One region of the Shewanella sp. SP2S2-6 genome, then DNA from elsewhere that is predicted to be linked to it. Evidence: predicted binding sites of a transcription regulator. Region 1 holds the regulator's gene; the other holds the start of a gene.

What was found. The regulator sigma-54, encoded in region 1, starts transcription at its own class of promoters, with help from an activator protein. The targets are predictions, from matches to a motif close to GTTGGCACGNNNNTNGNNT.
Region 2: a site for sigma-54 is predicted at 1,894-1,912, ahead of Q4Q57_RS01240 (YggN family protein). Genes of this name have one in related genera too.

Annotation. Positions count from the first base shown of each region.
Region 1 covers NZ_JAUOEQ010000022.1:5,017-9,029, forward strand. Annotated here, with positions in the region: gene Q4Q57_RS14645 (HPr family phosphocarrier protein) at 1-122, opposite strand, end outside; gene rapZ (RNase adapter RapZ) at 109-963, opposite strand; gene ptsN (PTS IIA-like nitrogen regulatory protein PtsN) at 960-1,403, opposite strand; gene hpf (ribosome hibernation promoting factor) at 1,406-1,693, opposite strand; gene Q4Q57_RS14665 (RNA polymerase factor sigma-54) at 1,722-3,200, opposite strand; gene lptB (LPS export ABC transporter ATP-binding protein) at 3,308-4,013, opposite strand, start outside.
Region 2 covers NZ_JAUOEQ010000001.1:291,169-295,181, forward strand. Annotated here, with positions in the region: gene Q4Q57_RS01235 (LysR family transcriptional regulator) at 1-567, opposite strand, end outside; gene Q4Q57_RS01240 (YggN family protein) at 1,017-1,838, opposite strand; gene glsB (glutaminase B) at 2,021-2,935, opposite strand; gene Q4Q57_RS01250 (YggL family protein) at 2,935-3,261, opposite strand; gene trmB (tRNA (guanosine(46)-N7)-methyltransferase TrmB) at 3,315-4,013, opposite strand, start outside.

The sequences.
Region 1 (4,013 bases):
TCGCCTTGTATCAAGGTGATAGTCGCATCAAACTCGGATGCCAGTACCACCAACTTAGTGGCGGCACGGGCATGTAATCCCAGTTTGTTACAGATGGTGATCTGACGTTCAAGCTTTGGCATTATTGAGCTCTCGATGACGGGCATAAACTTTATGTTTACCGTTACTAAAGCGTTTGGCCAATTGCTCTGCGACGTAAACCGATCTGTGCTGTCCACCTGTGCAGCCAATGGCCACAGTTAAATAACTGCGATTGTTGCGCTCGAGATGCGGCAGCCAAGTTTCCAGTAAATTCTCGATTTGCCAGATGAACTTATTCACGAGTGGTTGACGATTTAAGAACTCAGCCACGGGCTCATCTAAGCCTGTCAATGGACGCAGCGCCAGTTCCCAGTGTGGGTTAGGCAGAAAGCGTACATCAAACATAAAGTCGGCTTCGGTTGGCATACCGTGCTTAAAGCCAAAGGACTCGAAGTTAATCACTAACTCTTTATCGACGCTGCCGAGCAGAATTTGTCTCACTTGATCGCTTAAATCATAGATATTCAAATTCGACGTATCTATGTAGTGATCGACCAGTTTTGACATAGGCTCGAGCAGTTTCCCTTCCAGTTTTATTGCTTCTTGCAAAGAGACTTGGCTCTTTGACAAAGGGTGCAAACGGCGGGTCTCGCTGTAACGCTTGAGCAGAATTTTATCGCTGGAATTGAGGAAGAAGCTGGTTAACTCAGTATCAGGAGGTAGGCTCGCGAGTTGCTTCACTAAGACCTTGTCCTGCTCAGGCATGTTACGCACGTCGACACTGATGGCGACGAGATCGTTACTGCCTTTGAGTTGCTCAAGCAAAGTGCCGATTAAGGGCAAGGGAAGGTTATCGACACAATAATAGCCGAGATCTTCGAGTACCCTTAGGGCGACAGATTTGCCTGAGCCTGAGCGGCCCGACACTATGACCAGTTTCATCCAGTGATTACCTGATAGAGTTCCGTTTCATCATGCGTCTTGCGTAATTGCTTTAATATTTGCTTGTCGCTCAGCTTTTCGGCCATGCAAGACAAGGTACTTAAGTGCTGCTGACATTGGTCTGCAGGCACCAGTAGTGCAAATAAAATATCAACAGGTTGCTTATCGATAGCATCGAATGCTATCGGCTCTTCACACTTAATGAGTATGGCAATGGGCTGATCTATATCGGCTAGTCGACCATGTGGAATGGCGATGCCGTTACCTATACCTGTGCTCCCCATCTTTTCGCGCGCCACTAGGCTTTCGAATATCTCTTGAGATGAGAGGGTCGGGTACTGGGCAGCGACTAAGTCGCTGATGAGTTCCAGTACCTTTTTCTTGCTGCCCGGAGTGGCGCAGGTAGTGCACTCCGGCCGCAGTATGGTACAAAGTTCCATTATTAGTGTTTTGTTAACTTCTCTTTGTGTTTAATAACCTGACGATCAAGCTTGTCAATCAGGGCGTCTATAGCGGCATACATGTCAGCATGCTCTGAAGTAGCAAAAACTTCACCACCGATAAGATTTATTCTCGCTTCGGCAATCTGTTGCATTTTCTCGACATTGAGCACAACGTGCACATTATTGATCTGTTCGAAATGGCGTTCAAGTTTTGAAAACTTTTCTTCTACATATGCGCGTAACGATTCGGTAATTTCGACATGGTGTCCACTCAGGTTTATTTGCATAGAAACGTCCTCCGATATCCACTGTAGGTTATAAACTTTTACGCTGATTAGAAGGCGGAATGAGCATAGCCTCTCGGTACTTCGCAATGGTTCTGCGGGCTACGTTGATCCCTTGTTCTGCCAGAAGTTGTGCCATCTTACTGTCGCTCAATGGTTTTTTCTGGTTTTCCGCTGCAACCAGTTTCTTAATGAAGGCTCTGATTGCTGTGGATGAGCACTCCCCACCATCGTCAGTACCGACGTGGCTAGAGAAGAAGTATTTTAGTTCAAAAAGTCCCTTAGGGGTATGCATGTATTTCTGGGTTGTCACCCGTGAGATGGTCGACTCATGCATTTCTACCGCTTCGGCAATATCGTTCAGCACCATAGGTTTCATGGCTTCTTCACCGTATTCAAAGAAACCTTGCTGATATTGGACGATACAGTTCGCCACCTTCAACAGGGTATCATTACGGCTCTCTAAACTCTTGATAAACCATTTAGCCTCTTGCAGATGACCACGAATAAATTGGCTATCGGCTTGGCTTTTAGTGCAGCGCGCCATCGAAGCATAATGTTGATTTACATTGATTTTTGGCATGCAGTCAGGATTAAGCTCAACCACCCAGCGGCCATTTTTCTTCGACACTGACACATCTGGGATGACGTATTCGTCATCGTTGGGCGTAATCAATAAACCTGGGCGAGGATTGAGGGTTTGGATAAGCGCGATGCCGTCTCTTAACTCATCCTCTTTTAATTTAGTCTTACGCATCAACAATCTAAAATCGCGGGCGGCGATCAGATCTAAATGATCTTTGATCAGCATGCGGGCGTTTTCTAGGTTGGGCGTGTCAGCGGCGAAATGCGATAGTTGGATCAACAGGCACTCGCTTAAATCGCGGGCGGCAACACCAATGGGATCAAAATGTTGAATGCGCTTGAGTACGGCTTCGACTTCGTCGAGCTCAACCTCAGAATTGCCCATGGCTTCGAGGATTTCGTCAGTGCTTTGGGTGAGATAGCCTTGATCGTCGATGGCATCAATAATGGCGGTGGCAATGGCTAAATCGGTTTCAGAAAACGGTGTGAGGTTTTTTTGCCATTCTAAGTGTTCATACAAGCCTTCACTGGTCTCACCTTGGAAGGGCATATCGTCTTCACGACTGCCGCCGGGGCCAGAATTAGGGGAGGCGGTGAACACTTCATCCCAGGTGGTGTCCATGGGGAGTTCGTCGGGCATGGATTCTTTGGTTAAGGACTCTGCCGTGTCTATGGTGGAGCTGTCTTTCTCTGGCGGCAGAGTGCTCGATTCACTGAAATCCGTATCGGAAAGCGTTTGGTTTACAGGGTCTTTAGTGGCGTCGAATTGATCCTCTTCCAGCTCGAGAAGGGGATTAGAATCTAAGGCTTGCTGGATCTCTTGCTGCAGTTCTAATGACGACAGTTGCAACAGACGAATGGCCTGTTGTAATTGTGGCGTCATGGTTAACTGTTGACCCAGTTTGAGCTGGAGTGACGCTTTCATGTTACCGCTGATCCCTACGTTATTATTGTTGGATGAGGTCGCTTGTTATCATCTTGAGTGGAGCCCAATGCTGGCACAAATTGCCTTCATTGGCTCCGCTTGATTAACTATAGCCTGAATTGTTCACCTAAGTACACAGCCCTAACTTGCTGATTGTCTAAGATCTCTGCAGGTGTTCCTTCGGCAATCAGGTTTCCGTGACTCACAATATAGGCATGTTCACACACATCTAATGTCTCGCGAACATTATGGTCGGTGATCAACACGCCAAGGCCACGACTTTTGAGCTGTTCGATAATCTTTTTAATGTCGATAACTGAAATCGGATCGACACCCGCAAAGGGTTCATCGAGCAAAATGAACTTAGGATTTGCCGCTAACGCCCGTGCAATTTCTACACGGCGACGTTCGCCACCCGACAATGACATACCTTGGCTGTCACGGATGTGGGTGATGTGGAATTCTTCGAGCAGATGCTCGAGTTGTTCTTCCCTTTGCTCTTTCTTCAATTCTTTGCGCGTTTGCAGTACGGCCATGATGTTGTCATGGACGGTCAGCTTACGGAAGATACTGGCTTCCTGCGGTAAGTAACCTATGCCTTTGCGGGCGCGCAGGTGCATAGGATCTGCGGTTAAATCATCATCGTCGATAAAGATGTGGCCTTTATCGCTTTTAACCAGACCGACGACCATGTAAAAGGTGGTGGTTTTACCCGCACCGTTTGGGCCGAGTAGTCCAACAACTTGACCTGTCTTTACCGTTAGACTGACGTCTTTAACCACTTGGCGACTCTTATAACTCTTCGCCAGATTT
Region 2 (4,013 bases), on a different contig from region 1:
ATTGTGGTCAACTAACTGCTCAGGTCGAGTTGGTTCGCCATGTTGAGCAATGTAGCCTGGAGAAGCAACTAACAGGAATTGGCACTTCATCAGAGGTCTAGCAACCATGCCAAGCGGTAATTGCTCCGACATAGTTAACAGTAAGTCTAAGCCTTCACTCACTACATCTACTTTATGGTCCAGTAAGCTCACTTGTAGCTCAAGCTCAGGATGTTTTGCCATAAAGGATGGCAGCGCAGGAATGATATGCATCACCCCAAAGGACTGGGAAATCCCCACCTTAAGCACGCCGCGGGTCGCATCATTTAAGTTATGCACGCTGGCTATCGCTTGTTCAGCGTCACGCAGCAATTCTTCACCTTGCAGATACAGCAAATGCCCTGCTTCAGTCAGGCTTAAGCTGCGGGTGGTACGTTGGATTAATTGAACACCAAGTCTATGTTCAAGATCGGCGACTTGTGTACTGACCTTAGACTTAGAAATCCCAAGCCTTCTTGCGGCGGCACTAAAACTACCAGCTCTGGCCACATGAGTAAAAATCGCAATAGGTTCTAACAGTTCTAACATGGAAGTCGCCTTAAGCTGTTTACGACAATGATATTAACTTTCGGTGAATAGCAGTGGTTAGCGTAATCATCGCTTAAAAATAACCATAGCATTGATATCTCGCATTAAAGTGATATAACGCAGAGATTTAGACCGAAAAAGTCCACTAAAGTAGGGTGTTATATCTGACTGATATGCCAGCTTTTAATTATATTTTAAGAGTATACCAAATATTCGTCTCTAGACTGTAACATTCCGAACTAAATCGCTGCAAGCCAAGCCTACAAGCCACATCGACTTTATCCTCATAGCTTTCGCCACTAAGAATTAGCCAATAAAAAAGCCCCTAGGCGATAAATTGACTAGGGGCGTAGCATTCAAATTTGACTCATGCACAAGGAGATAGAAGTTATTGCAGTTAAAACCAAGGGCTATTCACAAAAACTATTAGTAAGGACGATTAACAAGAACTATTCACGCAGCTCCTTGGTTGAGTTTTGTGTCAACGCATAAGGCGCGAGTTCTGGTACCTCTTGGCGTAATTGATTTTCAAGCACTAACAGATTTTCAAATCGGTCGCACAAACGGTCAGCTTTAGCTTCCAGTCCCTTAGATTGACTCTCAATTTGTTGCTCAATATCTTGGCCTAAGTTGTCCATTTTTTTGGAGAAGGCATCCATCTTGGCTTCAAAACTATCACCGTCACCCGACATGATTTGGCCACCTATGGTCATCATAATGGTGCCCACTGAGTTCTGAACAATTTGCTCCATTTCCTGCTCGAATTCGTCGTTAAAGGTGTTCTGAATCGAGTCCTCCGTCGCGCCGAGATAGAAGCTATCGCCATGACGGTAGGCAACTGAATCAACACGCTTTTGGACGCCTGCCATCATTTCATCGAATTTAGCACCGGCCGCATCGCCCATTAAAGGGGTTAACGCCATGCTCACCGCTTGCGAAGCTAATGCGACGGCCTCGTTCACGACTTCAATCACTTCAGGCACTTGCGTCGACACTTCATCGGCGTATTGAGTCACTAGCTTTTTTTGCTTATCGGTTAAGTTTACTTGTTTGCCTTCAACAAATAACTTATCGACTTCGATGCGATACTTTTCGGTGCCCTTCTCGCTCATGACTAATTTTTTAGGCTCAACCATAACGTCATAATTTAAAGAGACTTCACAACGTTCATCGACTTTAGGCTCTGTTTGCGCTTGCGCCAACTGTAGGCCAGATGTCCCTAAAATCACGCCGGATAAGGCAAATCCAGTTAATAGCTTATTTAATTTCATGTTGTTCGTCCTTTAATCTGAATAATTCGATAAACCTAAACTACTGAATAGCTTATAGCAGGAGACGTGCCAACTTTATAACAATATGATTATGTTGGATTTAGGAAAGTTAGCACTAAAAGGTCATTAGCGAAATTCGCTAACTTTTAGTCTGATAGTGCTAATAAAAACGTGAAGTAAAACTAGAAAATGGAACGACCAAGGCGTTGGCTTAAATGCTCAAGCATGGCAGTGCCAGCAAGCGAATTGCCATTGCCATCGAGTTCTGGCGACCAAACACAAATCGACAGTTCCCCAGGAATAACGGCAATGATGCCACCACCGACACCACTTTTACCAGGCATACCGACACGATAGGCAAACTCGCCCGCTCCATCGTATAGGCCCGAAGTCGCCAACAGGGCATTAAGCTGCCGAGTTTGCACCTGAGAGATAAGCTCAGTCCCAATTATGCTTTTGCCGCGATTAGCCAAGTACAACATGGCTTTAGACAAGTCAGCGCAATTCATCTTTAAGGCGCAGTAATGAAAATAGGTGCGTAGCACAGTATCAACATCGCCTTGAAAATTACCAAAGGACTTCATCAAATAAGCAATCGCCGCATTGCGCGCACTATGCTGATATTCTGAGTCGGCCACTTGTTTGTCGAAACTGACTTTATCGTTTTGGCTTAGTTGCCTAACTAACTCGAGCATTCTGTGTTTAGGTGCACCTAAACGACTCTGCAATAAGTCAGCAATCACTAACGCGCCAGCATTGATAAATGGGTTGCGCGGCTTGCCACGTTCTAACTCGACTTGTACTAAAGAGTTGAATGAATGGCCCGAAGGTTCTTTGCCAACTCGGCTCCAAATTTCGGCTTCTTCATATAAAGTTAACGCTAAGGTTAAGCTGAAAACTTTGGAGATACTTTGAATCGAAAACGGCTCAAGGTAATCGCCCGCACCTAAGGTTTCACCATCAACGGTTGTGACGGCAATGCCTAATTTGCCAGCATCAACGCTGGCCAGTGCGGGGATGTAATCTGCAACCTTTCCTTGGCCGAGCAAGGGTCGAACTTTCTCGACCACTTCCTCAAGTAATGCCAACTCGGGCATTAACCCCACCAAATGTCGTACAGTTCGCTAACTTCAACCTGAGACACTTTTTGATTCGCCCAGAATGCCTTAACTGCTGCAATATCTTCTTCGGTACATTTGCCGATCGTTTGGGTTGCGATAATGCCTTCCCATTCGATGTGACCGCCGCCATGGAAACCTAACTTACGGGTTTCGATCACTTCATCGATAAATTTATCAACAGTTGCATCGATATCGGCTTCTGATACTGATGCATCAAAAGTCCAAGCCATATCAAAACCTAACTCTTGGAATTCATCAACGCGCATTTTCTTACGTAAACGACGGCTACGATTAGTTGCCATAGTGACTTTCCCCGTTGTGTTAAAAAACTAATTAATCAATTGAAATATCTAGATTAAGCAATACGCTCAAACATCAGATCCCATACACCGTGACCCAATCTATGGCCGCGGGCTTCAAACTTTGTCAGTGGGCGATGATCAGGACGTGGCACCACAGTGCCGTCACTCGACTGGTTTTGATAACCAGGAGCCGCCTGCATCACTTCCAACATGTGCTCACTGTATTCTTCCCAATCGGTTGCCATATGGAACACGCCGCCAATTTTTAGCTTGCGGCGGATCAGTTCAGCAAATTCAGCTTGTACGATACGACGCTTATGATGACGTTTCTTATGCCAAGGATCGGGGAAAAACAATTGCACTCGGGCTAATGAACCGTCGGCAATCGCATGTTCTAATACTTCCATGGCATCATGGTGATACACACGTAAATTAGTCACACCCGCGATGGCGGCATCGCTTAAGCAAGAACCGACACCCGGTTTATGCACTTCAATACCAATAAAATTTTGCTCTGGTGCGTCTTTAGCCATTTGCACTAAAGAGGCGCCCATGCCAAAGCCAATTTCCAGCACAGTATCGGCTTCACGGCCAAAAACGTCGCTCAGAACCAATGGCGTTGGGCTGTAATCTAACCCCATTGTTGGCCACTGGCTTTCAATAGCTTGGGCTTGGCCTTTAGTTAAGCGACCTTCTCTTAGGACAAAGCTTCTGATCTTACGCAGATACTTGCCTTCTTCATTAAATTCAGC